3 regions of the Streptomyces lancefieldiae genome follow, and region 1 is predicted to be linked to each of the others. Evidence: riboswitches for the same ligand, from Rfam matches in the RefSeq annotation. Region 1 holds a riboswitch; each other region holds the start of a gene.
What was found. A riboswitch is a leader RNA that binds a small molecule or an ion and turns the genes downstream of it on or off. The one in region 1 is predicted to bind cyclic di-AMP.

Region 1 (10,046 bases):
GAGGCCGTCCATCTCCCCGGCGAGGTCGCCCTCGGCCACCCGCCCGTGCTCCGGCGCCTTGGCCGCCTCGTCGGCCTCGTCGGCCTCGGTGACCTTCGCACCCTTGGGCGGGGTGAAGTCGAACGTCGACGCGGCCGGCTTCGCGAAGCTGACCTGCGTGAAGCCCGCGTCGAGGACGGCTGCACCACCGCTCGACGGGGTCAGCGTGAACTTCAGCGGCATGCCGGTCTCGGCGTCCACCGCCACGGTGATCGCGCCGACCGTGGAACCGTCCTGCTTGGGCTTGACGACCAGTCGGTACGCGTCCCGGCCGGCCACCTGCGCGGTGCCGTCGACCGTGACGGACGTGGTGTCGTCGACCGCCTTGAGCGCCTGGTCGGTGAGGTCCTTCGGGGTGGCCGGCACCTTCTTCTCCGGCTGCTCCGCGCTGCCGGACGCGGTGGAGTGGTAGACCTCGTTGGACTTGCTGTCGTAGCCCCAGACGTCCTTGCCGTCGTGGATCAGGCTGTACTCGGCGGCGTTCTCCAGCAGCGACAGCTTCTGCCGGTCGGGGCCGTCGGCGGCGACCCGCAGCGTGTGCGTGCCGGTCACCAGCTCGGTGAGCTTGGCCGACGGGTCGGCGGCCGAGCCGTCCTTGTCCCCGTCCGAGCTCGGACCGCCAGACATTCCGGACATCAGGCCGCTCTCCAGGCCGCCGAGGTCCGGCAGGCCCAGGTCCGTGCTGATCTTGACCGTGCCGGACAGCTGCTGGACGTCCGACGTGGCGATCTTCTCGATGAGCTGCTCCGCCGTGACCTTCGGCAGGTCGGGGTCCCCCGAGTCGGCGAGCGCGGGGACGAGTCCGATCGTCGCGGCCGCCACTCCCATCACCGCGACCGGGACGGCGTACCGCGCGGCCCTGCGCCGTCCGGACCGCAGGCCCTCGCCCGCTCCGGCGGTCGTGTTGTCGTCGGAATCGATCGATGCCATCTGTGCCCTACCTCCGTCGTCGGCGGCGGCTGTCTCGCGACCTCGCACTCGTTCACCCGTGAGCCGCCATTCTCACCCGAATCGGTGAGGATTGGTGTGTTCCGTGGTGACCATCTGACCAAATCGACCGAGCGGAATCGTCAGACCCCGGGCTCAACTCCGTGTACTCCTGCGGGATGACACGAAGGGGCGGCGACTCCCCCGGCCCGTAGGGGTGGGGTACACCGTCCGGTACCGGGCGGCGGAATACGCCGTCCACCAGGCGGCCGGACACGCCGGCCGCACCGGGTAGCGGGATACGCCCGCCGCACCGGGCAGTGGGACACGCGCCGATCCACACCGGGCAGTGGGCCATGCCGGCCGCACCGGCGGCGGGACACGCCGGTCGGCACAGGGCGGTGGACACGCCGGACGGCACCGGAAACGCGCTCGCACGGGGAACCCGTGACGCGGGTCACGGGCGGCCGGGCGCTCAGCCGGCCCGGTGCACCACGGCGTCGCACAGCTCCACCAGCGCGGCCTTGGCCTCGCACTCCCTGAGCGGGGCCAGCGCCGCACGGGCGTCCTTGGCGTACCGCACGGTGTCCCGCCGCGCCTGCTCCAGCGCGGGGTGGGCGCGCAGCAGCCGCAGCGCCTCCGCGTGCCGCGCGTCGTCACTGAGGTCGGAGTCCAGCAGCTCGCACAGGGCGATGTCCTCGGCGAGCCCCAGCCGGGCCGCCCGCTCGCGCAGCCGCAGCACCGGGAGGGTCGGGATGCCCTCGCGCAGGTCGGTTCCGGGTGTCTTCCCCGACTCGCGGGAGTCGGAGGCGATGTCCAGGACGTCGTCCGCGAGCTGGAAGGCGACGCCGAGGCGCTCGCCGTACTGGGTCAGCACGTCCACGACCGTCTCGTCGGCGCCGGACATCATCGCGCCGAACCGGCAGGAGACCGCCACCAGCGACCCCGTCTTGCCGCCCAGCACGTCCAGGTAGTGGTCGACCGGGTCGCGCCCGTCCTGCGGGCCCGCCGTCTCCAGGATCTGGCCGGTGACCAGCCGCTCGAACGCGAGGGCCTGCACCCGGACCGCCTCGGGCCCGAGGTCGGCGAGGATCTGGGAGGCGCGGGCGAAGAGGAAGTCGCCGGTGAGGACCGCGACCGAGTTGCCCCAGCGGGTGTTCGCGCTGGGCACCCCGCGCCGCACGGCGGCCTCGTCCATCACGTCGTCGTGGTACAGCGTGGCGAGGTGGGTCAGCTCCACGACCACGGCCGAGGGCACGATCCCGGGGGCGTAGGGGTCGCCGAACTGGGACGCGAGCATCACCAGCAGTGGCCGGAACCGCTTGCCTCCGGCACGTACCAGGTGCTGGGCGGCCTCGGTGATGAAGGGAACCTCGCTTTTGGTTGCCTCAAGCAACCCTTCCTCGACAGCCACCAATCCGGCCTGGACATCGGCTTCCAGAGCCTGGTCCCGCACGCTCAGCCCGAACGGCCCGACGACGGTCACGAGGGGTCTCCTGTCTGCTGGTGTCTACTGGCGATTACCTGGCTTGTCGATAGGTCGCTGCCACCACTCGAGCCAGCGTATCCGGTCACGTTTCGATCACCGCTAGCGCCCACCGTTACAGGCCGGTCGGTATCGGATCATGCGCGCTATGTTTTTGATCAGCTGATATGAGCAGATATTGATCGACATCACTCGAGGGTCTCGATACGGGGCACGGTGGCCGGAAGCCGCCACCGAAGATCCCATCACCGCTCCCCGGGGTCCGCACTCCGGGAGCGTCACCCACTCGGCACACACACCCCCCTCCCCCTCTCGAACGGATGCCCGCACAGCATGCGGGAACACCCGCAGGGGCGCGACACGAGACACGAGGAGCGGTCGGCCGGGCCGGACCGCCGGCCGGCTGCCGACGCCCTCACCACCGGCAGCCGGTTGACGCCCAGTTGGGCCTAATGCCCGATTTGCCACTCTTCTCGGGTCCCGTGAGTTGGCTCACGTCGCCCCACCCGTCGCCGACCCCGCCGCGAACCGTGTCTCCCCTTTGCCCCGTAAGCCAGTTGAGGCTTGGCAACCGCAAAGGATCAAGCACCCCAAACGCCCCAGAACAAGGTCAACAGGCACGTTGGGTGATTCCTGCACTTGTTTCGGACATGTGCTCTCGCATACGTTCCCGGCCAGTCGGGCGGACGCCGAATCCTGCCACCGCCGGACGCACAGTCATCCACCAACACACTCGCAGGCAGGAGCGGGGGACCCAGGTAAGTCGCCGCGCCGGTCACCACCGGAGCGGCTCGGGGTGAAGCCGTGCCCGACAGGGCGCGGCCGGGCACCTCCCCGCCCGAACCCGACAGCTCACCTCGCAGGCGTAAGGAGAGGGACTCAACATGTCTGCCAACGGTCAGAACCGTCACGCCCGGACCACCCGCCTCGCCCGCAAGCTCGCCCTGGCCGGCACCGGCGCCGCCGTACTCGCCCTGCCGCTCATCGGCGCCACCGGCGCGTCCGCGGCCACCCCGGCCGCCGCCACGACCGCCACCACGGCGACGACGACGTACCCGAACAACCTCGACGGCTGGATCCGGGAGTCGCTCGACATCATGGCGCAGCACGGCATCCCCGGGTCGTACGAGGGCATCCACCGCAACATCATGCGGGAGTCGTCCGGCAACCCGCTCGCCATCAACAACTGGGACATCAACGCCGTCAACGGCACCCCGTCCAAGGGCCTGCTCCAGGTGATCGACCCGACCTTCCGGGCGTACCACGTGGAGGGCACCTCCTGGGACCCGTACGACCCGGTCGCCAACATCACCGCGGCCTGCAACTACGCGGCCGACCGTTACGGCTCGATGGACAACGTCTTCGGCGCCTACTGAGCCGCACTAGGACATCGCGAAGACACGCTCGAGGACGACGGCCACGCCGTCGTCCTCGTTCGTCAAGGTGACCTCGTCGGCCACCGCCTTGAGTTCCGGGTGGGCGCCGGCCATGGCGACGCCGTGGGCCGCCCAGTGGAACATGGGGATGTCGTTGGGCATGTCCCCGAAGGCGATGGTCCGGCGCCGGGACAGGCCCAGGTGCTCGGCGGCCAGCGCCAGACCGGTCGCCTTGGTGATGCCGCACGGCTGGAGTTCCACCGTCCCCGGCCCCGACATCGTGACCGTCGCGAGGGAACCGACCACCGTGCGGGCCGTCGCCGCCAACTCGTCGTCGGACAGATCGGGATGGCGCAGCAGCACCTTGCTGATCGGCGCGCTCCACAGCTCGTCGCGCCGCTCGACCCGCACCGCCGGCAGCGTCGGGTGGGGCATCAGGTACCCCGGCTCGATGAGCGTCAGGCCGTCGACGCCGTCCTGGTCGGCCGCGGCGTACACCTGCCCCACCTCCGCCTCGATCTTGCCGAGCGCGGTCTCGGCCAGCTCCCGGTCCAGGGTGACCGACCACAGCATCCGGTGCGCGCCGGCGTCGTACACCTGCGCGCCCTGTCCGCACACCGCGAGCCCCGTGCAGCCGAGGCGGTCGAGCAGGGCCCGCACCCTGGGCGCCGGCCGCCCGGTCACCACCAGATGCCGCGCACCGGCCTCACCCACCCGCGCCAGCGCGGCCAGCGACCGGTCGGAGACGGTGTCGTCGCCGCGGAGCAGCGTGCCGTCGAGGTCGGTGGCGACGAGTGAATACGCGGTGCGGTCCATGATCAGAGAATACGGACGCCGCACCTGTCCGACTCACCGGCGATCGCATCCGAACGAGGACGCACGACTACGTACGACAAGGCGCGAGGACGGCGCGAGGACAGCCCGAACGTGTCCGAAACCTGTCACATCATCGGCTACAGCCGGTTAAAGGCCTGTGCACCGATTGGCAACAACATCTGCCGCTACCTACCCTGCGGGGCGGCCCCGGGGGTACCTTCCTGTTGTCCAGGGGGGACTTGATCGGGGGGTCGGGTTGAACGGCGGACGTGTACGCGTGCTCAGGCCACAGGAGCTGGGCGAGGGGGAACGGCAGCACTGGCGCGAGCTGCGCGCCAGGTCGACGGCGCCGCGCAACCCGTTCATGGAACCGGAGTTCACCGACGTCGTGGGCCGGGTACGGCCGCGGGCGCGGGTGGCGGTGCTGTACGACGGCGGTGAGGCGGCCGGTTTCCTGCCGCACGAACGCGGACCACTGGGCCAGGGCCGGGCGATCGGGCTCGGGGTGTCGGACTGCCAGGGCGCGGTGCTGCGCCCGGGACTCACCCCGGACACCCGCCAACTCCTGCGGGCCTGCGCCCTGTCGAGCTTCGCCTTCGACAACCTGGAGGCGGAGCAGGAGCTGTTCGTGCCGCACGCCGCCGAGGAACACACCGCCTACGTCATCGACGTGGAGAAGGGGTACGAGGCGTACGAGAGCGTGCTGCGCGCCCAGTCGCCGAAGTTCCTGAAGACCACCCTCGCCAAGGAGCGCAGGCTCGGCCGCCAGGTCGGGGACGTGCGCTTCGTGTTCGACGAGCGCGAACCGGCCGCGCTGCGCACGCTCATGGAGTGGAAGTCGGCGCAGTACCGCAGGACGGGCCGACGGGACCGGTTCGCGCAGGAGTGGATCAGCCGGCTCGTCGCCCGGCTGGCCGAGACCCGGGCGCCGGAGTGCACCGGCACCCTGTCCGTGCTCTACGCCGGCGGCCGACCGGTCGCCGCCCACTTCGGGCTGCGCTCGGCGACGGTCCTGGCGTGCTGGTTCCCGGCCTACGACCTCGACTTCGCCAAGTACTCGCCGGGGCTGGTACTGCATCTGCGGATGGCCGAGGCGGCCGCCGCCGAGGGCATCGGCATGCTCGACATGGGGCGTGGGGCTGCGGAGTACAAGGACTCGCTGAAGACCGGCGAACTTCCCGTGTACGAGGGATCGGCAACCCGCCCGGGGGCGGGGGCCGCGCTGCACTGGCTCGGCCGCGAACCGGCCCGCCGCGCGCACGGCTTCGTGCGCACCCGTCCCCGGCTGGCCTCGCTGGCGGCACGGACGTTGAAGGGCATGGCCCGGCTGCGCCGGTCATGACGGGCCGTGTGCGGCCCAGGGGCTTCGAGCGAGGGGGTGGGCGCGTGTCCCGAACGGCACGTGCGCGACAGGAGACGCAAGAGGAGATCGCCCGGTTTCTGAGCATCGGGCCGGTCCAGGTCGCCGAGCTGGACCTGGGCGCCGAGGCGGGGGGCCTCAGACCCGGGCCCGGCAGTCCTCCGGTGACGTCCGGCGCGGTCTTCGTGCTGGTCAGGAGGGACGGCCGGCCCGTCGGCACACTGCTGGGGCAGGTACCGGAGGGGGCTGATCCGGCTGAGGTGCTGGCGGGGCCGGCCGGCGCCATGCTGGAGGGGGCGCCTCACGAGGCGGTGCGCGGGGCGGCCTGCGAGGCCCACGGCGAGCCGGTGCCCGGGGCGGACGACGGGACGCTCGGCGATGCGGGCCGTGTGGCCAACGGCGAGGCGGACGACGCGAAAAGCGGCCAGGTGGCGCGCGGTGCGCCGCCCGCCAGTGTCGTGGTCGCCACCCGGGAGCGCGCCGGCCAACTCGCCCGCGCACTGGACTCGCTGCTCGCACAGGACCACCCGGACTTCGAGATCGTCGTCGTGGACAACGCGCCCGTGACCCGGGAGACCCGGGAGCTGGTCGAGCGCAAGTACGGCGAGCGGGTGCGGTACGTGTGCGAACCGCACCCCGGCCTCGCGGTCGCGCACAACCGGGGGCTCGCCGCCGTGCGGCGCGAGGTGGTCGCCTTCACCGACGACGACGTGGTCGCCGACCCGCGCTGGCTCACCGAACTGACCTCGCCCTTCGCCGCCGACCCGCGCCTGGGATGCGCGACCGGGCTGATCCTGCCCGCGCGGCTGGGCACCCCGGCGCAGGTGCTGCTGGAGAGCCACGGCGGCTTCGCCAAGGGCTTCACCCCGCGGACGTACGACCCGCGGCGACCGCCCGCCGACGAGCCGCTGTTCCCGTTCACCGCGGGACGCTTCGGCTCCGGCGCCAACATGGCCTTCCGTACGAACGCGCTGCGTGCGGTCGGCGGCTTCGACCCGGCGACCGGCGCGGGCACGCGCGCGCGGGGCGGCGACGACCTCTACGGGTTCGTCCGCGTCCTCGCCCAGGGACACCGGCTGCGCTACACCCCCTCGGCGTTGGTGTGGCACCACCACCGGGAGACCTGGCGCGACCTGGAGACCCAGGCGTACGGCTACGGCGCCGGCCTCACCGCCTACCTCACGGCGATCCTGGTGAACCGGCCCGCGCTGCTGCCGGCCTTCCTCGCCCGAGTGCCGGGCGGTCTGGCGCACGCGCGCGGGCTGACCGCCGTACGGGAGGCGCAGGGCGGCGGCGCGCCGGGCTCCCACGACGAACGGACCCATCCGTGGCCGCGGCGGCTGTCGCGGTTGCAACGGAGGGGAATGGTGTACGGACCCGTGGGCTACCTGCGTGCGCGGTACGCCCTCCGGACGGCGCTCAGGGGGCCGGGATGACGACGACGGACGGCCGCGGCCAGGACGCCGCGGACGGCAGACGACCGGGACGACGACCGGCGGGGGGAAGCGGCGCGGACGGGGACCCGGCGCCGACTGCCGGGAGCGCCCCGGCGGCGGGCTCCGGTATTCCCGTCTTCCTCTACCACGCCGTGATGGACGATCCGCCCGCCTGGATCGCCGAATTCACCGTCAGTCCCAAGGACTTCGCCGCCCAGCTCGACGCGATCGTCGACAGTGGGCGGACGCCCGTCACCATCAGCGCGGTCTCCGACCACCTCGCCGGGCGGGCGCCCCTGCCGTCCCGGCCCGTGGTGCTGACCTTCGACGACGGCTTCGCCGACCTGCCGGGGCCCACCGCCGAGGCACTGGCCGACCGCGGACTGCCCGCCACCGCCTACCTCACCACCGGAGCCGTCGCGCCGGGCGGCCACAGTCTGCTGCCCCCCGCGCCGATGATGACCCTGGACCGGGCGGCGGAGCTGGAACGTTCCGGCATGGAGATCGGCAGCCACACGGTCACGCACGCCCAGCTGGACACGTTGTCCGGGAAGGCGCTGGCGCACGAACTGCGCACGTCCAAGGACGTGTTGGAGGACGCCCTCGGCCACCCGGTACGCCACCTCGCCTACCCGCACGGCTACAACAGCCCGCGGGTACGGGCCGAGTCGGCCCGCGCCGGCTATGAGACGGCCACCGCCGTGAGGCACGCGCTCAGCTCGGACCGCGACGAGCGCTACCGCATCGCCCGCCTCATCGTGCGCCGCGGTCACACCCTCGCCGACTTCGAGGGCTGGCTGGCGGGCGGCGGCGCCCGGATCGCGCCGTACCGCGACGGTCCGAAGACGGTCGGCTGGCGGTGGTACCGCCGGGCCCGCGCCGCCGTACGCGGTCCCGTCTTCGCCGGGTGAGCAGGGGACGGCCGGGATCGGGACGGGCCGGAATCGGGTCCGGCCCGGTCGGCCGGGAAGGGTCGGGCCGATCCGGGGTGATCCCGGGTGATCCGGGGTAAGCCGGGGTAAGCCGGGGTAAGCCGCGATGAGGGGGACAACGGTCGCGTCGGGGCGAGTCTGACGATTTTGGTGTGAAAAGCCGAGTAAATTCTTATACTTGTCCCCGGGGGAGGGGAGCCTCAGCGTGCAGCAACATGTGCCCGTACCGACCGCCGAGAGCAGCGTGCCGCCCGCCCCCGATCCCGCCGCCGGCCCGGGGCGCCCGGGAGGAGGCACCGACGGTGAACCCGGTTCCTGGCGGACCGCCCTGCGCCGGCCCCGCACCCTCGGCCTGCTGACGCTGCTGCTCGCAGCCGCCCTGTGGCTGTACGCGCTGCCCCGCATCGGCTTCCGGGAGATGGGCGACTACGGTCTGCTGGACCGCCTGCCCGCCGCCTACTACCTCTCGCTGCTGGTCCTCACCGCGGGCTTCGTCCTCAGCCTGCGGCGCGCGGCCACCGCACCCTGGTGGCCGACCGCACACTGCGCCGCGATGCTGTTCGCCCTCAAGGCACCACCTGCGGTGCTCTACGACGAGGTGCGCTACCCGTGGGCCTCCAAGCACGACGCCGTCGTCAACACGCTGCTCGCCAACGGCGAACTGCGGCCGGGGGCGGCCCTGTCGGGCAACATGTCGGCGTACGACCAGTGGCCGGGGTTCTTCACGCTCAACGGGGGCCTGGTCCGCGCCTTCGGCGTGGAGAGCGCCGCCACGTACGCCAACTGGGCACCGATCGTCTTCGGCCTGCTCATGATGCCGGTGCTGGTGCTGATCTACCGCACCTTCTGCCGGGACTGGCGCCTGGTGTGGACCGCCGTCTGGATCTTCCAGCTCGCCAACTGGGTGGGCCAGGACTACTTCGCTCCGCAGGGGCTGGCGTACCTGCTGCATCTGACGGTCATCGCGGTGGTGCTGCGGCACTTCGTACGCCCCGGCTCCGCCGGACGGCTGCGCGACCGCACCTTCCTCGACCCGGCGGCGGCCACCGTGCCGCCCCCCACGGGCACCAGGCAGCGCGCGATCTGCGTGGCGGTCCTCGCCCCGCTGATCGCCGCCGTCAACGCCACGCACCAGCTCACCCCGGTGATGCTCTGCATCTGCCTGCTCGCCCTCAACCTCACCCGCCGCTACCGCAACCTCGGGCTGCTGGCGGTCGCCGGCCTGCTGATGCTCACCTGGGACCTGACCATGGGGCGGCCCCTGTTCGTCGAGACGCTCTCCACCCTCAAGGAGTCCCTCGGCGAACTGACCCAGAACTCCCGCGCCGGCTACGCGGGCCAACTCACCGGCCCCGGCCCCGAACTCGCCGGTACAGCCAACGTACTGATGGTGCTGGCGATCGTCGTCCTCGCCGGGTCCGCCGTCGTGCTGCGGCGCCGGCTGACCCGCAGCGCGCTGCCGCTGCTGCTGGTCTCCGTCGCCCCGGTGCCGCTCTTCGTCGTCAACGACTACGGCGGCGAGATGCTCTTCCGCGTCTATCTGTTCGGCCTGCCCGGCGGTGCCTTCTTCGCCGCCGCCGCTCTCGTGCCGGCCTTCGCGGGCACCCACCGCGGCCGGGCGAAGGTGCTGCGGCACAGGGCCGCGGCCGTCGCCCTGCCGGCCGTACTGCTGGT
Region 2 (10,046 bases), on a different contig from region 1:
ACCCACACCGGCACCCCCGTCGGCTCGCCCGCCTACATGGCGCCCGAGCAGGCGATGGGCGGCGCGGTCGGCCCGTACACCGACCTGTACGCGCTCGGCGTACTCCTGCACGAACTCCTCAGCGGTGACGTCCCGTTCGCCGGCTCCACGGCGCTCGGCGTGCTGCACCGGCACCTGTACGAGCCGCCGCTGCCCGTGCGCCGCGTCCGCCCCGAGGTCCCCGAGGCGCTCGAAGCACTCGTCCTGCGCCTGCTCGCCAAGGACCCCCAGCACCGCCCCGCCTCCGCCCAGGAGGTCTACGAGCACCTGGCCGTGCTCCTGCCCGCCCGGGGCATGCCCACCGGCGGCCCCCTCGACCCCACCCGCCCCTTCCTGCGCCCGCACGCCCCCTGGCCCGACCGCGCCCGCACCCCCGCACCCCGGCCCGCCCCGGCATCCCCCGCCGCCGAAGCCGGGAAGCCGGACGTCGCCCGCGCCGTCGACGACGTCAAACGCCTCCTCGGCGAGGGCCGCATCACCCAGGCCGTCGACATCCTCGGCGCGATCCTGCCCACCGCCGCCGAGCAGCACGGCGAACGCTCCCCGGTCGTGCGCACCCTGCGCAAGCAGTACGCGGCCACCCTCATGGACGACGGCCAGTACCGGCGCGCCCTGCCCGAGCTGCGCCGCCTCGCCGACGAGCGCGCCGCCGAGGCCGGCCAGGCCGACCCGCAGTCCCTGCGCCACCGCTACGACGCCGCCCAGTGCCTGGAACAGCTCGGCGAACCGGCGGCCGCCCTCGCCGAGTACCGTGCGCTACTGCCGTACTACGAGAACCAGTACGTCGCCGGCGACCCCGACCTGGCCCACGACGTCCGCCGCCGCATCGGCCACCTGCTCCTCGCCCTCGGCGACCGCGCCGCCGCCCACGGGACGCTGGCCCGGCTGCTGCACGACGTGGAGCGCGTCCACGGCCCCGGCCATCCGCTCGCTGCCGAGATCCGGCGCACGCTCCAGTGGCTCGGTCAGGTACGCGGCTGACGACCGTCACCCGGCCCGGAGCGAGGCGGTGCCCGAAGTCCTCACGAATCGTTGGGCGAATCGTTGGTCGAATGGGTTGGCCGGAGACGGGCCACTGCCTACCATCGATCATCGCAAGACTTTGTGCACCGTCGCACAATCTCCAACGGGAGGTTCCCTTGCACCGCCGCCGTCGCTCCGCGCTCCTCCTCGCCGCCGCGATCGCCGCCGCGGCACCCGTCCTCACCGCCTGCGGCAACGACGCGCATCCGGGCGCGGCGGCCGTCGTGGGCGACCAGCGGATCACCGTCGCCCAGCTGGAGAACCGCGTCGACGAGGTGCGCGAGGCACAGCGGGCCGCCGTCCCGGACCAGGACCAGTACCAGCAGGTCGTCGCCAGGACCGGCAGCCTCACCCGCGACACCCTGCACGGCATGGTCCTCGACCAGGTGCTGCACCGCGCCGCCGAGGACGCGGGCGTGACCGTCACCCGCAAGGAGGTCGGGGAGATGCGCACCGGCCTGGAGCAGCAGGCCGGCGGCGCCAAGGAGCTGGAGACCGTCTGGCTGCAGCAGTACGGCGTCGCCCCGGCGCGTCTCGAGGACAACCTCCGCCTCCAACTGGAGGCCCAGAAGCTCGCCGGCAGCCTCGGCACCGACACCAGCCGCCCCGAGTTCTGGCAGGCCCTCTCCCGGGCCTCCGAGAAGCTCGACGTCGACCTCAACCCGCGCTACGGCGCCTGGGACGTCCAGAAGAGCAGCCGCGTCGACGCACAGACGCCGTGGGTGCGGGAGATCACGGCGGCGGGGACCCGCCAGACGGCGTAACCCTCCTGCGTACGCACGCCCCCCGCACGGCCCCCCCCCGCACGGCCCCCCCCGCACGGACCCCGCACGGCCCCGCGCCCTGTGGACAACTCGAGGGGCCGTCGGCGGCGTGCGTTAGGTTCGGAGAGTGAACGCAACCACCGCCGACGCGACCACCCCCGACCAGGGCCGCATCGTCCTGCTCACCACCAGCCACCGTGTCGCCCCCGGCCTGCTGTCCTGGCCCGCCTGGCAGGCCCTGCACGGCGCCGACCGCGTGCTGTGCGCCGACGGAGCGCACCCGCAGCTGCCGTATCTGCGCGAGGCGGGCATACGGGTCGACGAGGCGGCCCCCACCGCCGAGGAACTGGTCGCCGCCTGCGCCGGCGGTCACACGGTGGTGGTCGTCGCGACCGGCGAGGGCGACCCCGCGCTCACCGACGGTCTGGCCCGCCTCGCCGGCTCCGGACGCCTCGCGATGCCGGAGCTGGAACTGCTCCCCGCCTCCTACGACCTCCCGGGCGCGCGCCTGCTCGACCTCGTCCAGGTCATGGACCGCATCCGAGTGGAGTGCCCCTGGTCCTCCCGGCGGACCCACGAGGGCCTGGCCAAGTACGCCATCGAGGAGGCGTACGAACTCGTCGAGGCGATCGAGGACGGCGACCGCGACGAGCTGCGCGAGGAACTGGGCGACGTCCTGCTCCAGGTCGTCTTCCACGCCCGCATCGCGGAGGAGGACCCCGACACGCCGTTCTCCATCGACGACGTGGCCGGCACCATCGTCGCCAAACTGATCCACCGCCACCCGCACGTCTTCGGCGACGAGACGGCGACGACCCCCGAGGAGGTCCGGGAGCACTGGTTGCGCACCAAGGCCGTCGAGAAGCAGCGCACCTCGGTCACCGAGGGCGTCCCCCTCGGCCAGCCCGGTCTCGCCCTCGCGGCCAAGCTCGCCTCCCGCGTCCGCACGGCCGGCCTCCCCGTCCCCTTCCCCTCCGGCGAGGGCATCGGCTACGAACTCCTGGCCCTGGCGGCACGCGCCGAGGCCGAGGGCACGGACCCGGAGGCGGCCCTGAGAGCGGCGGCACGGGCGTACCGGGACGCGATCAGGGAGACGGAGGGCGCCGAGGGCTGAGACCGGTGCCGTCTGGGGCCGGCGGAGGAAGGGACACCGGCGCCCCGGACTCCCCCGGCTCCCCGGATACCGTCAAGGGGTGACCGACCACTCCACGCCCGACCGCCCCGCCCCCGAGCTGTTCACCTGGGAGTTCGCGAGCGACCCCTACCCCGCCTACGCCTGGCTGCGCGAGCACGCCCCCGTGCACCGGACGAGGCTGCCCAGCGGGGTGGAGGCCTGGCTGGTCACCCGGTACGCCGACGCCAAGCAGGCCCTGGCCGACCCGCGGCTGTCCAAGAATCCGGCGCACCACGACGAGCCCGCGCACGCCAAGGGCAAGACCGGCATTCCGGGGGAGCGGAAGGCCGAGCTGATGACCCACCTGCTGAACATCGACCCGCCGGACCACACCCGGCTGCGGCGGCTGGTCAGCAAGGCGTTCACGCCCCGCCGGGTCGCCGAGTTCGCGCCCCGGGTGCAGGAGCTCGCCGACGACCTCATCGACCGGTTCGCCGGCACGGGGTCCGCCGACCTGATCCACGAGTTCGCCTTCCCGTTGCCCATCTACGCCATCTGCGACCTGCTCGGCGTCCCCCGCGAGGACCAGGACGACTTCCGGGACTGGGCGGGGATGATGATCCGGCACGGTGGCGGGCCGCGGGGCGGTGTCGCGCGGTCGGTGAAGAAGATGCGGGGCTATCTCGCCGACCTCATCCACCGCAAGCGCGCGGCGCTGCCGCCCGAGCCGGGCCCCGGCGAGGACCTCATCTCCGGCCTCATCCGCGCCTCCGACCACGGCGAGCACCTCACCGAGAACGAGGCCGCGGCCATGGCCTTCATCCTGCTGTTCGCAGGGTTCGAGACCACGGTCAACCTGGTGGGCAACGGCACGTACGCCCTGCTCACCCACCCCGAGCAGCGGACCCGCCTGCAGGAGTCCCTCGCCGCCGGCGAGCGCGACCTGCTGGAGACCGGGGTCGAGGAACTCCTGCGTTACGACGGACCGGTGGAACTGGCCACCTGGCGCTTCGCCACCCGGCCGCTCGCCATCGGCGGGCAGGACATCGCGGCCGGTGACCCCGTCCTCGTCGTCCTGGCCGCCGCCGACCGGGACCCGGAGCGGTTCACGGACCCGGACACCCTGGACCTCGCCCGCCGGGACAGCCAGCACCTCGGATACGGCCACGGCATCCACTACTGCCTCGGCGCCCCGCTCGCCCGGCTGGAGGGACAGACGGCGCTCGCCACGCTCCTGACCCGCCTCCCGGATCTGCGCCTCGCCGCGGACCCGGCCGAGCTGCGTTGGCGCGGCGGGCTCATCATGCGCGGACTGCGCACCTTGCCCGTTTCCTTCACACCGGTCACGTCACCGGCCGACAACGTCACGCCGCCGACGCAAAAGTGACACGCGCTCAACTCTGTGATCTTCACGTGATCTGTGCGGCATGAACTTGTGACAAGCGATCATCTGCCTATACGTTCACGGATCAGCGTGGTGTGTGGAGCATCGTTCACCGCGCGGGCCCCCGTCGTCTCGTGAAAGGTCGTCGCATGCTCTCCGGGAACGGTCGTCACCGCCGCCCCCGCCAGGCCCCCGCCCTGGTCGTCGCCGCCGGAGTGACCGGCTCCGCCATCGCGATCCCCCTCCTCGGCGCCACCGGCGCCCACGCGGCCGACGGGGTCAACTGGGACCGGGTCGCCGAGTGCGAGACCGGCGGCGCCTGGAGCCAGAACAGCGGCAACGGGTACTACGGCGGCCTGCAGCTCTCCCAGGAGGTGTGGGAGCGGTACGGCGGCCTGAAGTACGCGCCGAGTGCCGACGAGGCCAGTCGCGCCCAGCAGATAAGAATCGCCGAGAAGCTGCACGCGGACCAGGGCATCGCGGCCTGGCCGACCTGTGGTCTGCTCGCGGGACTGGGCAACGACTCGGCGTCCGCGGGCAGCGGTCCGGGCGCGACGGGTGACGGCTCGTCGCAGGGGTCGGGGACGTCGACCGCCCCTGAGCCGACCGACACGTCCGACTCCTCCGGTTCCTCTGGTTCCTCTGGTTCCTCCGGCTCGTCCGGTTCCTCCGGTCCGTCCGGGGCCTCCCGTTCGACCGACGCCTCGGAGCCGACTCCCGGCACGTCACCTTCGTCCTCCGCCTCGACCGCTCCTGACTCCCCGTCGACCACAGGGGACGAATCGAACAAGTCCGACACGTCCACTGAATCCGGCTCCACGGCGAGCGCCGACCCGCAGGAGCCCGGCGGCTCGCACAGGGGTACGCCCAAGACTGATGAAACGGACAAGGCGGGGCAGAGCGACGGCTCTTCGGCTCTCACCGACACCGAGGATTCCGGTTCGGGCCGGCATCGTGGCGGCAGCGCCGACGAGGGCGCGGCGGACGGCCGTTCGGCCGAGTCCTCGGGCCGGCACGCCTCGCGTGGCGAGGGTGGCGAGGGTGGCGAGGGTGACGCGCGAGAGGTCGTGGACGGCTCCTACACCGTCCGTTCCGGCGACAGTCTTTGGGGTATCGCCGACTCCCTCGACCTCGACGGCGGGTGGCACTCGCTCTACACCGTCAACAAGACGGTCGTCGGCGCCGACCCGGACCACATCCTCCCCGGTCAGACGCTCACGGTCATGGGCGAACCGGGTGAAAAGTAGGGGGAGTTCGCGTCACGGTTCGAGGCATATATCCGTTTTGGATCTCGTGAGAGATAGGTCTCAGAAGCCGTGATCGTCTTTGAAAATCCGCGGAGCGCGTGGCTACGGTCGTGACCGCTCGCCTCCGCGGGCCCCGGCTGCCGCAACGCCGAATCCTGCCAGCGGCCGTCCGGGAACAGTCGTCGCGTCAAGCGCCGCAGGCAGGAGCGGGGGAACCAAGGTAAGTGCCGTACCGGGCAGTTGAGCCGGAGCGGCTAGGGGTGGAGCCGAGTTCCGCGAGGAACCCGGCCGGGCAACTCAACCGGCCCGAACCCGACAGCTCACCTCGCAGGCGTCGGTGAGGGGATCGATCCATGCTGTTTTCCGGCAAGGGCAAGCACCGTCGTCCGTCCAAGGCCACCCGTGTCATCGCCGTCGCCGGTGTCACCGGCGCGGCCGTCGCCGCCCCGCTGATGGCGGCCGGCAACGCCTCCGCCGCCACCGAGTCCGAGTGGGACGCCGTCGCCCAGTGCGAGGCCGGCGGCAACTGGTCCATCAACACCGGCAACGGTTACTACGGCGGTCTGCAGTTCTCCGCCTCCACCTGGGCCGCCTACGGCGGTACGCAGTACGCCGCCACCGCCGACCAGGCGACCAAGGCGCAGCAGATCGAGATCGGCGAGAAGGTGCTCGCGGGCCAGGGCAAGGGTGCCTGGCCGTCCTGCGGCACCGGCCTGTCGGGCGCCGCGTACACCGGTGGCGGATCCTCCGGCGGGGGCCAGGACAGTGGTTCCTCGCAGGGCTCCGGCAGCTCCGGGAGCACGCAGAGCCAGAGCAGCGGCTCCACCGCCGACCGCTCCACCGAGCAGAAGGCCTCCCGCTCCGCCGAACGCCCGGCGGCCAAGAAGGAGACCGTCACCACCCCGACCGGCAAGAAGGTCGAGAAGGGCGACGGCGAGTACAAGGTCGTCAAGGGCGACACCCTCAGCTCGATCGCCGAGGCGCACGACGTCGAGGGCGGCTGGGCGAAGCTGTTCAAGCTGAACGACGACATCGTCGACGACGCCGACCTGATCTACCCGGGCCAGCAGCTGCACCTGAAGTAGGCAGCGGCCCCCTTGCTCCCGTCCCGGTGCGTGTTCCCCCGTACGCACCGGGACGGGTTTTTCACGCCCCGATTCCGTTCCCGGTTCCGTTCCGGGCTCCGTTCCTGGTTCCGTCCGCTGTTCCGTCCCCGAACCCGTCCCCGGTTTCCGCCCCTGTTTACGCGAACGTCTTTGTTCCGTTCGGAAACAATTTACTCTCGGTTCTGTCCACCGGGTGGGCGACCGGCTGGCCGATCGCCCGGAGCCGGTTAGGCTCGTCCCGCAGAGCCGCTGCGGTCCTGCGGACCGGTTGCGGTTCGGCGGACCCGCGTCACACCGAAGCGTCACATTGAAGAAGGAGATGCTCGTGCCGTCCATCGACGTCGTCGTAGCCCGGGAAATCCTGGACTCCCGAGGCAACCCCACGGTCGAGGTCGAGGTCGGCCTCGACGACGGCAGCACGGGTCGTGCCGCCGTTCCGTCCGGTGCCTCCACCGGCGCCTTCGAGGCCATCGAACTCCGTGACGGCGATGCCAACCGTTACCTGGGCAAGGGTGTCGAGAAGGCCGTCCTGGCCGTCATCGAGCAGATCGGCCCGGAGCTCGTCGGCTACGACGCCACCGAGCAGCGCCTGATCGACCAGGCGATGTTCGACCTCGACGCCACCGACAACAAGGGCTCGCTGGGCGCCAACGCCATCCTGGGCGTCTCGCTCGCCGTCGCCCACGCCGCCTCCGAGGCCAGCGACCTGCCGCTCTTCCGCTACCTGGGCGGCCCGAACGCGCACCTGCTGCCGGTGCCGATGATGAACATCCTGAACGGCGGCTCGCACGCCGACTCCAACGTGGACATCCAGGAGTTCATGATCGCCCCGATCGGCGCGGAGTCCTTCTCCGAGGCCCTGCGCTGGGGCGCCGAGATCTACCACACCCTGAAGAAGGTCCTGAAGAGCAAGGGCCTGGCCACCGGCCTCGGTGACGAGGGCGGCTTCGCCCCGAACCTCGGCTCCAACCGCGAGGCCCTCGACCTGATCCTCGAGGCGATCAAGGAGGCCGGCTACACCCCCGGCGAGCAGATCGCCCTCGCGCTCGACGTCGCCGCCTCCGAGTTCTACAAGGACGGCTCCTACACCTTCGAGGGCAAGGAGCGCTCGGCCGCCGAGATGACCGAGTACTACGCGGAGCTCGTCGACGCGTACCCGCTGGTCTCCATCGAGGACCCGCTGTTCGAGGACGACTGGGAGGGCTGGAAGACCATCACCGACAAGCTCGGTGACAAGGTCCAGCTCGTCGGCGACGACCTGTTCGTCACCAACCCGGAGCGCCTGGCCCGCGGCATCGAGGAGGGCGCCGCCAACGCCCTGCTGGTCAAGGTCAACCAGATCGGTTCCCTGACCGAGACCCTGGACGCCGTCGAGCTGGCCCAGCGCAACGGCTTCAAGTGCATGATGTCCCACCGCTCCGGCGAGACCGAGGACGTCACCATCGCCGACCTGGCCGTCGCCACCAACTGCGGCCAGATCAAGACCGGTGCCCCGGCCCGCTCCGAGCGCGTCGCCAAGTACAACCAGCTGCTGCGCATCGAGGAGATCCTCGACGACGCGGCGGTGTACGCCGGCCGCAGCGCGTTCCCTCGCTTCAAGGGCTGACGCCGGTAGGCAGCGTCGTCCGTACGTCCCCGTACTCGGTCCCGTACCGTGTGCGGGGACGTACGCGTGTAGGACGGCCGTGACGAGGCATGAGGGCGAACGGGAGGCGGGGACATGGCGGTGCTGTGCTGTCCCGGGGGACACCCCCTGGACCCCCGGCCGGACGGTGGGGCGGTCGGCGTGGGCATGCGAGGTGGGACTCCGTGACCGGCCGGGACCGTTTCTCCACCGCGACCAGGATCCGGATCATCGGGGAGCAGACCGCGGCCCGGGTCTACCGCTCGCAGACCAAGCGCCAGGCCCGCCGCTCCCGGCTGACCGGCCGGGCCGCGCTGCTGGCGATGGTGCTCTGCTCGCTCGTCGTGGCGCTCGCCTACCCGATACGGCAGTACGTGGCCCAGCGCGCCGAGATCGCCGACCTCCGGCAGGAGCAGGAGGAGACCCGGCAGCGGGTCGAGGACCTGCGCGGCCTCAAGGCGCGCTGGCAGGACGACGCCTTCGCCGAGCAGCAGATCCGGCTGCGGCTGCACTATGTGATGCCGGGGGAGACGGGATTCGTCGTCGTCGACCCGGACGCGGCCAAGCAGGCGCGCACCGATGTCGGCGCCGCCGACCGCCCCTGGTACCGCAACGTCTGGGCGGCGGTCGACAAGGCCGACGCCGCCCACCGGCAGTGACTCAACAGGAAGACCAGCAGAAGACAGCCATGCAGACTCCCCCGCCGACCACCGAGCGCACCGAGCCCACCGACGCGGACGTCGAGGCGTTCCAGCAGCAGCTCGGGCGCCCCCCGCGCGGACTGCGCGCCATCGCGCACCGCTGCCCCTGCGGACAGCCGGACGTCGTGGAGACGGCACCGCGGCTGCCCGACGGCACGCCCTTCCCCACGCTGTACTACCTGACGTGCCCGAAGGCGGCCTCCGCGATCGGCACGCTGGAGGCGAACGGCGTGATGAAGGAGATGACCGAGCGGCTGGCCACCGATCCGGTGCTGGCCGCCGCCTACCGGGCCGCGCACGAGGACTACATCCGGCGCCGCGACGAGATCGAGGAGCTGACCGGCTTCCCGAGCGCGGGCGGCATGCCGGACCGGGTCAAGTGCCTGCACGTTCTGGTGGCCCACTCGCTGGCGGCCGGTCCGGGCGTCAACCCGCTGGGCGACGAGGCGATCGCGATGCTGCCGGAGTGGTGGCGCAAGGGGCCGTGCGTGTCCCTCCCGGACGTCAAGGACGTCAAGGACCTCAAGGGCGAGGAGGACGACAAGTGACCCGTGTCGCCGCCATCGACTGCGGTACGAACTCCATCCGGCTCCTGGTCGCCGACGCCGACCCGGCCACCGGTGAGCTGACCGACCTGGACCGCCGGATGACCATCGTGCGGCTCGGCCAGGGCGTCGACCGCACCGGACGGCTGGCGCCCGAGGCACTGGAGCGGACCTTCGCCGCCTGCCGCGAGTACGCCGAGGTCGTCAAGGAGCACGGCGTCGAGCGGCTGCGTTTCGTGGCGACGTCCGCCTCCCGGGACGCGGAGAACCGGGAGGACTTCGTGCGCGGCGTGGTGGACATCCTCGGCGTGGAGCCGGAGGTCATCTCCGGCGACCAGGAGGCCGAGTTCTCGTTCACCGGCGCCACCAAGGAGCTGACGGGCCGGGACCATCTGGACAAGCCCTACCTGGTCGTGGACATCGGCGGCGGCTCGACGGAGTTCGTCGTCGGCGACGACCATGTGCGCGCGGCCCGCTCGGTGGACGTCGGCTGTGTGCG
Region 3 (10,046 bases), on a different contig from region 1:
GATGCCGGGCTCGAACCGGACGGCGGTGCCGGCGGCGATGTTCAGCCGCTTGCCGCGGGCCGCCGCGCGGTCGAAGTCGAGACCGGGGTTGGCCTCGGCGAAGTGGTAGTGGGAGCCGACCTGGACGGGCCGGTCGGCGGTGTTGAGCACGGTCAGGCGGACGCTCGGGCGTCCCTCGTTGAAGGCCACCGGCTCGTCGGCGAACAGGATCTCTCCGGGAATCATGGCTGCTGTCCCCGTCAGATGATCGGATCGTGGACGGTGACCAGCTTGGTGCCGTCGGGGAAGGTGGCCTCGACCTGCACGTCGTGGATCATCTCGGGAATGCCCTCCATGACCTCGTCGCGCTGGAGCAGCTTGCGTCCCGAGGCCATGAGTTCACTGACCGTACGACCGTCGCGGGCACCTTCGAGGATGTGCGCGGTGATCAGCGCGACGGCCTCGGGGTGGTTGAGCTTCAGGCCTCGTGCGCGGCGCTTCTCCGCCACGTCCGCGGCCACATGAATGAGCAGTCTCTCCTGCTCGTGCGGGGTCAGTTGCACTTACCACCTCACAGGGCGTCACGCCAGGACCCGACGGTCCGGCTGCCGCGGCCACCGCGACGGCTATAGATGTAACACACATGAATGCACGGGAAACGCACACACCGGTGTTCAAAACCGCAGGTGGATCGGGTGGAGAGTAGGGTTGCAGTGTTTCCGCCACGTCACTCGGATTTGACCGACTGATTACCGATGTCGCCGGATGCCTCTCGCATGCTCAGCAGCCCCCGCATGCCCGCCCGCAGGGCCTCGTGCGGGAAGCCGCCGAACAACGCGTACTGGGCGCCGAGCCCCTGGGCCGTGGCCATCAGTGTGCGGACCACGGCGTCCGGGTCGACGTCGTCGCGCATCATGCCCGTCTCCTGATAGCGCGCCACCACCTTCACCCAGGCCGCCCTGACCTTGCCGAAGCCCTCGCTCAGGGTGGCCGACAGCTGTTCGTTGCGCAGCGTCTCGGCCCAGACCTGGATCATGAGCCTCGGGAACAGCCACTCACCGTCCTCCCCCACGGCCGACCGTCCCTGCGTCATGTGGGTCAGGGTCCGGACGATGAGCTCGTCGGGCATGGGCGGCGGGCTCTCCAGCGCGGCCCGCTCGTACATGTCCCGCACCGTGCCCAGCACCTCGGTGACGATCGCCTCGATCAACTCCTCCTTGCCGCTGAAGTAGCGGTAGACGGCGCCCGCCGACAGGTCGACCTCCTTCAGGACGTCCTGCATCGACGTGGCGTGGAAGCCGTTGCGGGCGAAGCAGCGCGCGGCGCCGTCGAGGATCTGCCGACGGCGGGCGTCGAGGTGTGCCTGGGATACGCGGGCCATGGAGCCAACCTAAAACGAACATTCCTTCTTGACAAGGAACCCGGATCGCCGCACGGTGGAGCGGGAAGTAAAACGAACGAATCTTCTTTTTACAAGGAGCGCCCATGTCGTCCCCGTCGCACGGCCGCCGCATGGCCGCCATCGTCGTCCTGGTCCCCGTGATGGTGGCGCTGGCCCTCTGGGCCTTCGCCTGGCCCGCCGCCCGCACGGCACCCCGCGATCTGCCGCTCGGTGTGGCGGGGCCGACGGCCGCGGTCGCGCAGATGGAGCAGCGACTCACCCAGAAGGAGGGCGCCTTCGAGATCCACCGCTACGCCGACGAGGCCGCCGCCCGCGACGCGCTCCAGGAGCGGACGGTGTACGGCGCGGTGGTCGTGACCGACGGGGGCCCGAAACTGCTCACGGCGTCCGCGGCCGGCCCCGCCGTGGCCCAACTGCTGCAGCAGGCGGTGAGCGCACAGGCGTCCGCCACCGGGGCCTCCGTCCAGGTCGTCGACGTGGTGCCCGCCCCCGAGGCGGACCCGCGCGGCGCCGCCGTGAGCGCGAGCGTGCTGCCGCTCGCGCTGGCCGGAGTCGCGGCCGGTGCGACGGTGACCCTGCTGGGGCTGCGCGGCCTGCGCGCGGTGGGCACACTGGTCGGCGCCGCCGCACTGACCGGCCTGGTGGCGACGGCGATCACGCACAGCTGGCTCGGGGTGGTCACCGGCGACTGGTGGGCCGTGGCCGGGGTCCTCGGGCTGTCGACGCTGGCCGTGGCCGCGGGCCCGGCCGGGCTCGGGGCGCTGCTCGGGCGGCCGGGTATCGGCCTGGGCGCGTTGCTGGTGGTGCTGCTGGGCAACGCGTTCTCGGGAGTGGCCTCCGCCCCGGAGATGCTGCCCCGGCCGGCCGGGGCGATCGGCCAGTGGCTGCCGCCGGGGGCGGGCGGTTCACTGCTGCGCTCGGTCTCCTTCTTCGACGGCGCCGCGGCCACGGGACCCGTGTTCACGCTGACGTGGTGGGTCGTACTGGGTCTGGGTGCGGTCCTGCTCGGCGGCACACTGCGCCGGCGCGCGCACAGCGAGGCGCCCGTCTCCGACCGGGCCCCGGCGCCGGCCCGGTCGGTCTGAGGGCCGCGCCCGGGGTGACCAGGGTGTGCTGCTGCCCGGCGCAGGCCGGTCCCTCCGCCGCGGGGCCGCCGGCGGCGGGCACCCCGGGCCGGCGCGCCGTACTGCCGGGGCGTCCGGGTGACGCCCAGTCAACCTCCGTTCACCGGCCCGAAGGAGGGGAAGGCAAGTGATCCGGCCCTCCACGCCGACGCGTTCGCCCACATCCGCGCCCGCCTGGAGCGGATCCCCGTACGGCACACGGGCCGCACTCCCGAGCGGGTGAACACCGACATCGAGCGGGCAGCGAACCTGGACGCGCACCAGGCCCCGGAGCACGGCCCGGTGGACCGGACGGCGCCCGGCCGCAGGGCCACGCTCCCGACGTCCGGCGTTGAGGTGAGCCGCCGACGCTGCCACCGGAACCGCCGCCGCTGCCCGCCCCGACCCGCGCGGAGGCCGACCTGATCGACCTGTACCTGGGCTTCGGGTGCTCGAGCGGGGAACGGCGGACCGCGCGTCAGGCTTCCGCCGTTTCCGGCGGTTCAGGCGGCAGGGGCCCGAAACGGACCAAACGGCGTACCCCCTTTCGGCGTAGGAACACCCCCGATTTCCGACCGGCCGAAGTTGCGCACCGTGTCCTCCCGGTCAGCGGAACAAGTCGTTGCGCCGCAGGTCCCCGGTTCGTCGACGCACTCGGCGGTGGCTCGAACCCGGATGCGCCCACCCGAACGGATGAACGGCGAGTAACAACACAAAGTGCACGTCCCGTTGGGAATTTCCCACCGGAGGAGACAAGATCCGTGACTGACGACAAGCCCCCGCCGCAGCGGCGGGGCGGTCCGGGCGGACGCCGAGTCCTGCCGCCGCCCGGACGACCGGTCGACAGGAGTGGATCGGCAGGAGTGGAGGACCCGAGCACGACGGGCCGCCGGAACGGTGATCTCCGCGAGAGGCGCCGGGCCGAGCAGCCCTTGGGGTGAAGCCGCACTCGTGCGGCCGGGCAACTTCGCCAGCCCGAATCCGACAGGTCACCCTTCACAGGCGGCTGACGAAGGGTTGCGCATGTCCACGCTCAATCGTGTCCCGTCCCTGATGGCCCGCGCGGGCACGGCCTCAGCTCTCACCCTCGCCGCCATGGGCGGATCCGTCGTGGTCCCCGGTGCCGCCTCCGAAGCAGCGGCGGCGACCCATGCGACCAAGGCCCTCAAGATCGCGGCCTCCAAGAAAGGTTCCCCGTACATGTGGGGTGCCACCGGTCCACGCAGGTTCGACTGCTCGGGCCTGACGCTGTACTCGTTCAAGAAGGCCGGCAAGAAGCTGCCGCGCACCGCGGCCCAGCAGTACAACAAGACGCGTCATGTCTCCGCCAAGAATCGCAAGTCCGGGGACCTGGTGTTCTTCCACTCGGGCAGCAGCGTCTACCACGTCGGCATCTACGCCGGGAAGGGCAGGATCTGGCACGCCCCGAAGACCGGGGCCGTGGTACGCCTGGAGAAGATCTGGACCAGCAGCGTCTGGTACGGCCGGGTCAAGTAGCGGGCCCGGGCAGGTGACGGTGCCCTGACCCGTCGTCACCTGCCCGTGTGCCGCCGAGGCGCCTCACGGCTGAGGCTCCTGGCCGCCCACGACCTGTCCCGCGGCCGTGACCGGTTCGGGGGTCACCGGTCCGCCCAGGGGTGTCCAGGGCAGTTCGATGGAGACGGTCTTGCCGCCCTCACGCGTGGGCCGGACTCTCAGCTTGCCGCCGCACTCCGCGGTCAGCCAGCGGATGATCACCATGCCCCGGCCGTTGTCCTGCTGGACGGCGGCGGGCAGGCGCTTGGGGAAGCGGGGATGGCTGTCGGTGACGCCGATGCGCAGCCGTGACCGACGGTCGAGCCCGAGGTCCACCGTGAAGGTGGGGGACTGTCCGAGCGTGTGCTGGACCGCGTTGGTCGCAAGCTCGGAGACGATGAGCCGGACGGTGTCGGACACCTCGGTGTCCGCCGGCAGGCCCCACTCCGCCAGCGTGCCGACCACATAGGTGCGCGCGGCGGCCACCGAGGCGGGATCGCTCGGCAGAGTGACGGATGCTTCCAGATGGTCTGCCATGGAGACGTCGTCCCTTTCCCCCGGGACCGCGGTCCGACACGGAGCGGATGGTTCGAGTACGGTCCCGGACTGGTGCTTCGCCGCCAGACTGCCACCCCAGGGCGGTGAAGGACGGCGATCCCCCAAGATATGCATATATCTGTCGCTCGAAGCGGTGAACTCTGCGACGGCAGAGCGTATTCGGGCGGACCATAGGGAGTAAGGGAGTGGCCCATGCAGCACGGTCCCGTGGTGCGTCGCCGGAAGCTGGGCGCCGAACTGCGCGCCCTGCGCACGTCGGCGGGGATCACCAGCGGTGAGGCGGCCCGACTGGTGGGCTGGCACCAGTCGAAAGTCAGCCGGATCGAGACCGGGACCAGCGGCGCGAAACCGGCCGATGTGCGGTTACTGCTGGACGCCTTCGGGGTGGACGACGCCCAGTTGCGCGAGTTACTGGTGATGCTGGCAGGCTCCGACGACACGGGCGGCCGCAACCACTGGTGGCACGCCTATCGAGGGGTGCTGCCGCCGACGTACCGGGACTTCATCAGCCTGGAGTCCCAGGCGAGCGCGATGCGCACGCTGGAGACCACGGTGGTCCCCGGCCTGCTGCAGACGCCGGAGTACGCCCGCGCGGTGACCCGCGCCGCGGTGGACGGGTTGCCCGAGAAGCGGCTGGACACGCTGGTGGAGGTCCGGCTCGCCCGGCAGGACGTGCTGCGGGCGCAGCGGCCCCTGGAACTGAGCGCGGTCCTGGACGAGGCGGTACTGCGCCGGGAGGTGGGCGGGCCCGGGGTGATGTCCCGTCAGCTGGCGCGCCTGGTCGAGGCCGCGTCTCTCCCCCATGTCCGGCTCCAGGTACTGCCGTTCGCCGCCGGGGCGCACATCGGTGTCACCGGCCCTTTCGTAATCTTCTCTTTTTCGCGCACTTCTGATCTGGACGTGGTTGTTCTCGACCACTTGACGAGTAGCCTGCATCTCGAACGGAAAGAAGACCTGGAGGCCTACACCGAGGCCTTCGATGCCCTTTTGACCCATGCCCTTTCGCCCGAGGACTCGTTGGACTTCATCGCCGCGACCGCGGCAGGCGCGTAAGGAGGCACCATGTCAGGCACCAATTCAGGCTCCGTGTCGGAACTTCCCCGGACCATCCGGGCCAGTACCGAACTGCCCGGGGTGCGGTGGCTGCGCAGCAGCTACAGCACCGGAGCGAACAACTGTGTGGAGGCGGCCCGCCCGTCGGCCGGCCCCTGGGCCGGACTGCTCGCCGTGCGCGACTCCAAGGACCCGGCCGGACCCGCGCTGCTCTTCTCCCCCGAGAGCTGGGCGTCGTTCACGGCCGGGATCCACGGCCGCTGACGCCGACGGGGCATCGGGCGGCGCACGGCCGTGTCACGCCGACTCATGGTCGCGTTTCGCCGATCACCCGTACAGCGCGTTCGATCTGATCCCCGGAGAGGTCCGCACGAGCGGTCAGCCTGAGCCGTGAGATGCCGTCGGGCACGGAAGGAGGACGGAAACAGCCCACGGACAGGCCGGCCGCCCGGCAGTCGGCCGCCCAGCGTACGGCCCCCTCCGGGGAGGGGGCGCGCACCGCGACGACCGCGGCGTGCGGACGTACCGCTTCCAGCCCCAGGGCGGTCAGGCGGGCGTACAGGTCGGCCGCCACCTCCCGGGCCCGCGCCGCCCGCTGCGGCTCGCGGCGCAGCAGGGTGAGCGCCGCCAGGGCCGAGCCCGCCGCCGCGGGGGCGAGGCCGGTGTCGAAGATGAACGTCCGGGCCGCGTTGACCAGGTGGTCGACGACCCGGGCGGGGCCGAGCACGGCGCCGCCCTGACTGCCGAGCGACTTGGACAGGGTGACCGTGGCGACGACGTCGTCGGCGCCCGCGAGCCCCGCCGCGTGCGGGGCGCCCCGGCCGCCCTCGCCGAGCACGCCGAGGCCGTGGGCGTCGTCGACGACCAGTCCGGCGCCGTGCTCCCGGCAGGCGGCGGCGAGCGCGGCCAGCGGCGCCGCGTCGCCGTCGACCGAGAAGACCGTGTCGGAGACGGCGACGGCTGGGCCGTCGTGCGTCGCCAGTGCCTTGCGCACCGCCTCCGGGTCGGCGTGCGCCACGACCTGGGTCGTGCCGCGGGCCAGCCGGCAGCCGTCGATCAGCGAGGCGTGGTTGCCCGCGTCGGAGACGACGAGGGTGCCGTGCGGCGCCAGCGCGGTGACCGCGGCGAGGTTGGCCGCGTATCCGGAGGAGAAGACGAGTGCCGCCTCGAAACCGCAGAAGGCGGCCAGTTCCCGTTCGAGCGCGGCGTGCAGCTCGGTGGTGCCGGTCACCAGCCGGGAGCCGGTCGCGCCGGCCCCCCAGGTCCGCGCGGCCCGGACCGCCCCCTCGGCGACCTCCGGGTGCCGGGCCAGCCCGAGGTAGTCGTTGCTCGCCAGGTCAAGCAGCGGCGAGTCGGCCGGACGGGGGCGCAGCGTCCGCACGAGCCCGGCCCGGCGGCGCAGTTCCGCCTGCTCGTCGATCCAGCCGAACGCCATGGGCGGTCCTCTCGTTTTGTAGGCAGTGGACAGACACTAGCGGCACCGTCGGCCGCCCGATGTGTGGCAATACCCACACGGTGATCCGCCAGGGTTGTGCGAAGCCTCCTTGGCCCCGGGCGGCCCCTTAGGACAGGATCAGCTCTCATGGACCTGCTGAACACGCTGGTGGACAAGGGGCTTCGGCGCGAGTCGCCGACCCGCGAGGAGGCTCTCGCCGTCCTCGCCACTTCCGACGACGACGTGCTCGATGTGGTGGCCGCGGCAGGCAAGGTGCGCCGTCACTGGTTCGGCCGACGGGTGAAGCTCAACTACCTCGTCAACCTGAAGTCGGGCCTGTGTCCCGAGGACTGCTCCTACTGCTCGCAGCGGCTCGGCTCCAAGGCCGAGATCCTCAAGTACACGTGGCTCAAGCCCGACCAGGCCTCCGAGGCCGCCGCGGCGGGCGTGTCCGGGGGCGCCAAGCGGGTGTGTCTGGTGGCCAGCGGACGCGGTCCGACCGACCGGGACGTGGACCGGGTCTCGGACACCATCAGGGCCATCAAGGAGCAGAACGAGTCCGTCGAGGTGTGCGCCTGCCTGGGGCTGCTGTCCGACGGGCAGGCGGAGCGGCTGCGCGAGGCGGGCGCCGACGCCTACAACCACAACCTCAACACGTCCGAGTCGACGTACGGCGACATCACGACCACCCATACGTACGCCGACCGCGTGGACACGGTGCGCAAGGCGCACGCGGCCGGGCTGTCCGCCTGCTCGGGGCTGATCGCGGGCATGGGCGAGAGCGACGAGGACCTGGTCGACGTGGTCTTCTCGCTGCGCGAGCTGGATCCGGATTCGGTGCCGGTCAACTTCCTGATCCCGTTCGAGGGCACGCCGCTGGCCAAGGAGTGGAACCTCACCCCGCAGCGGTGCCTGCGCATCCTGGCGATGACGCGGTTCGTCTGCCCGGACGTAGAGGTGCGGATCGCCGGCGGGCGCGAGGTGCACCTGCGCTCGATGCAGCCGTTGGCCCTGCACCTGGCCAACTCCATCTTCCTCGGCGACTACCTCACCAGTGAGGGCCAGGCGGGCCGGGCCGACCTGGAGATGATCGCGGACGCCGGGTTCGAGGTGGAGGGCACCGGCCAGGTGACCCTGCCGGAGCACCGGGCGGCGGCCCAGGGCGGGGGTTGCGGGTCGCACGAGGGGGGCGGCTGCGGGTCGCACGAGGGGGGCGGCTGCGGGTCGCACGAGGGCGGCGGGGTCTGCGGGACCGCTCCGGCCGCCGGGGACTGCGGTTCGGCCGCCGGGGTCTGCGGTTCAAAACCGGCCGCGGGGGGCCGCGACGCCGCCCCGGCCGCGGGGCCTGCGGTGGCCGGCGAACCCCGTACCGACCTGGTCGCCGTACGCCGCCGCGGTGCCGGCACGGACCTCGCGCCCAATGCCTGAGCCCGCGCTGACGGTGGAGGAGCTGCTGGCACTCGACCGGCGGCACGTCTGGCATCCGTACGGCCCGATGCCCGGCCGGCAGGATCCGCTCGTCGTGGAGTCGGCGAGCGGGGTGCGGCTGAGACCGGCCGACGGCTCGGGGGAACTCGTCGACGGGATGTCGTCCTGGTGGTCGGCGATCCACGGCTACAACCACCCGGTGCTGAACGAGGCCGCGCGTGAGCAACTGGAGCGGATGAGCCACGTGATGTTCGGCGGGCTCACCCACGAGCCCGCCGTACGGCTGGCGAAGCTCCTTGTCGACATGTCGCCGGAGGGTCTGGAACACGTGTTCCTCGCCGACTCCGGGTCGGTGTCGGTGGAGGTCGCCGTCAAGATGTGCCTGCAGTACTGGCGCTCGCTGGGCCGCCCCGGCAAGCGGCGCCTGCTGACCTGGCGCGGCGGCTACCACGGCGACACCTGGCAGCCCATGTCGGTGTGCGATCCCGAGGGCGGGATGCACGAGCTGTGGAGCGGGGTGCTGCCCCGCCAGTTGTTCGCCGACGCACCGCCGACGGAGTACGCACAGGCGTACGCCGATCACCTGGGCGCGCTGATCGAACGCCACGCGGACGAACTGGCCGCGGTGATCGTCGAGCCGGTGGTGCAGGGCGCGGGCGGGATGCGGTTCCACTCCCCCGCGTATCTGCGGGTGCTGCGTCAGGCGTGCGACGCGCACGACGTCCTGCTGGTGTTCGACGAGATCGCGACCGGCTTCGGGCGTACGGGCGCGCTGTTCGCGGCGGAGCACGCGGCGGTGACGCCGGACGTGATGTGCGTGGGCAAGGCGCTGACCGGCGGTTACCTGACGATGGCGGCGACGCTGTGCACCTCGCGGGTGGCCGACGGCATCTCGCGGGGCGAGGTGCCGGTGCTCGCGCACGGGCCGACGTTCATGGGCAATCCGCTGGCGGCGGCCGTGGCCTGCGCCTCGATCGGGCTGCTGCTCGGCCAGGACTGGCTCGCGGAGGTCAAGCGGATCGAGGCGGGCCTGCGGGAAGGGCTCGCGCCCGCCGCCGAACTGCCGGGCGTGCGCGACGTACGGGTGCTGGGCGCGATCGGCGTGGTGCAGCTCGACCACGCCGTCGACATGCGGGCGGCGACGGAGGCGGCGGTGCGCGAGGGCGTGTGGCTGCGACCGTTCCGCGACCTGGTCTACACCATGCCGCCGTACGTCACGGGCGACGCGGACGTCGCGCGGATCGCCCGCGCGGTGTGCGCGGCGGCACGGGAGGGATGACATGCCGGTACTGGTGATCACGGGCACGGGCACGGAGGTCGGCAAGACGGTGGTGACCGCCGCCGTCGCCGCGACGGCGCTGGCGGCCGGCCGGTCGGTGGCCGTGCTGAAGGCCGCGCAGACGGGCGTGGGGCCGGGCGAGCCCGGGGACGCCCAGGAGGCCGCGCGCCTCGCGGGCGCCGTGACGGCGGCCGAAGTGGCTCGCTTCCCGGAACCGTTGGCGCCGGGTACGGCAGCGCGTCGGGCCGGCAGGGCACCGGTGCACCCGGAGGAGGTGGCGGAGAGCGCGGACAA

Region 2: it holds a riboswitch for cyclic di-AMP, as region 1 does, so the genes downstream of both, RM812_RS06870 (transglycosylase family protein) here and RM812_RS28770 (transglycosylase SLT domain-containing protein) in region 1, are expected to answer to the same signal.
Region 3: it holds a riboswitch for cyclic di-AMP, as region 1 does, so the genes downstream of both, RM812_RS11945 (C40 family peptidase) here and RM812_RS28770 (transglycosylase SLT domain-containing protein) in region 1, are expected to answer to the same signal.

Annotation. Positions count from the first base shown of each region.
Region 1 is NZ_JAVRFH010000037.1:9,412-19,457, forward strand. Features, by position in the region: gene RM812_RS28760 (LolA family protein) at 1-969, opposite strand, end outside; gene RM812_RS28765 (polyprenyl synthetase family protein) at 1,442-2,452, opposite strand; cyclic di-AMP (ydaO/yuaA leader) riboswitch at 3,165-3,332, shown strand; gene RM812_RS28770 (transglycosylase SLT domain-containing protein) at 3,337-3,828, shown strand; gene RM812_RS28775 (HAD family hydrolase) at 3,835-4,644, opposite strand; gene RM812_RS28780 (GNAT family N-acetyltransferase) at 4,922-5,986, shown strand; gene RM812_RS28785 (glycosyltransferase) at 6,031-7,440, shown strand; gene RM812_RS28790 (polysaccharide deacetylase family protein) at 7,596-8,351, shown strand; gene RM812_RS28795 (hypothetical protein) at 8,578-10,046, shown strand, end outside.
Region 2 is NZ_JAVRFH010000005.1:94,536-104,581, reverse strand. Features, by position in the region: gene pkaE (serine/threonine protein kinase PkaE) at 1-1,020, shown strand, start outside; gene RM812_RS06890 (SurA N-terminal domain-containing protein) at 1,179-1,826, shown strand; gene RM812_RS06885 (nucleoside triphosphate pyrophosphohydrolase) at 1,954-2,940, shown strand; gene RM812_RS06880 (cytochrome P450 family protein) at 3,020-4,327, shown strand; gene RM812_RS06875 (transglycosylase family protein) at 4,474-5,571, shown strand; cyclic di-AMP (ydaO/yuaA leader) riboswitch at 5,754-5,920, shown strand; gene RM812_RS06870 (transglycosylase family protein) at 5,925-6,656, shown strand; gene eno (phosphopyruvate hydratase) at 7,003-8,283, shown strand; gene RM812_RS06860 (FtsB family cell division protein) at 8,487-8,960, shown strand; gene RM812_RS06855 (DUF501 domain-containing protein) at 8,990-9,550, shown strand; gene RM812_RS06850 (Ppx/GppA phosphatase family protein) at 9,547-10,046, shown strand, end outside.
Region 3 is NZ_JAVRFH010000009.1:166,661-176,706, forward strand. Features, by position in the region: gene RM812_RS11920 (urease subunit beta) at 1-225, opposite strand, end outside; gene RM812_RS11925 (urease subunit gamma) at 240-542, opposite strand; gene RM812_RS11930 (TetR/AcrR family transcriptional regulator) at 707-1,360, opposite strand; gene RM812_RS11935 (ABC transporter permease) at 1,465-2,466, shown strand; gene RM812_RS11940 (ATP-dependent Clp protease proteolytic subunit) at 2,584-2,910, shown strand; cyclic di-AMP (ydaO/yuaA leader) riboswitch at 3,362-3,504, shown strand; gene RM812_RS11945 (C40 family peptidase) at 3,508-3,981, shown strand; gene RM812_RS11950 (ATP-binding protein) at 4,045-4,536, opposite strand; gene RM812_RS11955 (helix-turn-helix domain-containing protein) at 4,750-5,610, shown strand; gene RM812_RS11960 (DUF397 domain-containing protein) at 5,644-5,874, shown strand; gene RM812_RS11965 (8-amino-7-oxononanoate synthase) at 5,918-7,045, opposite strand; gene bioB (biotin synthase BioB) at 7,193-8,473, shown strand; gene RM812_RS11975 (adenosylmethionine--8-amino-7-oxononanoate transaminase) at 8,466-9,752, shown strand; gene bioD (dethiobiotin synthase) at 9,754-10,046, shown strand, end outside.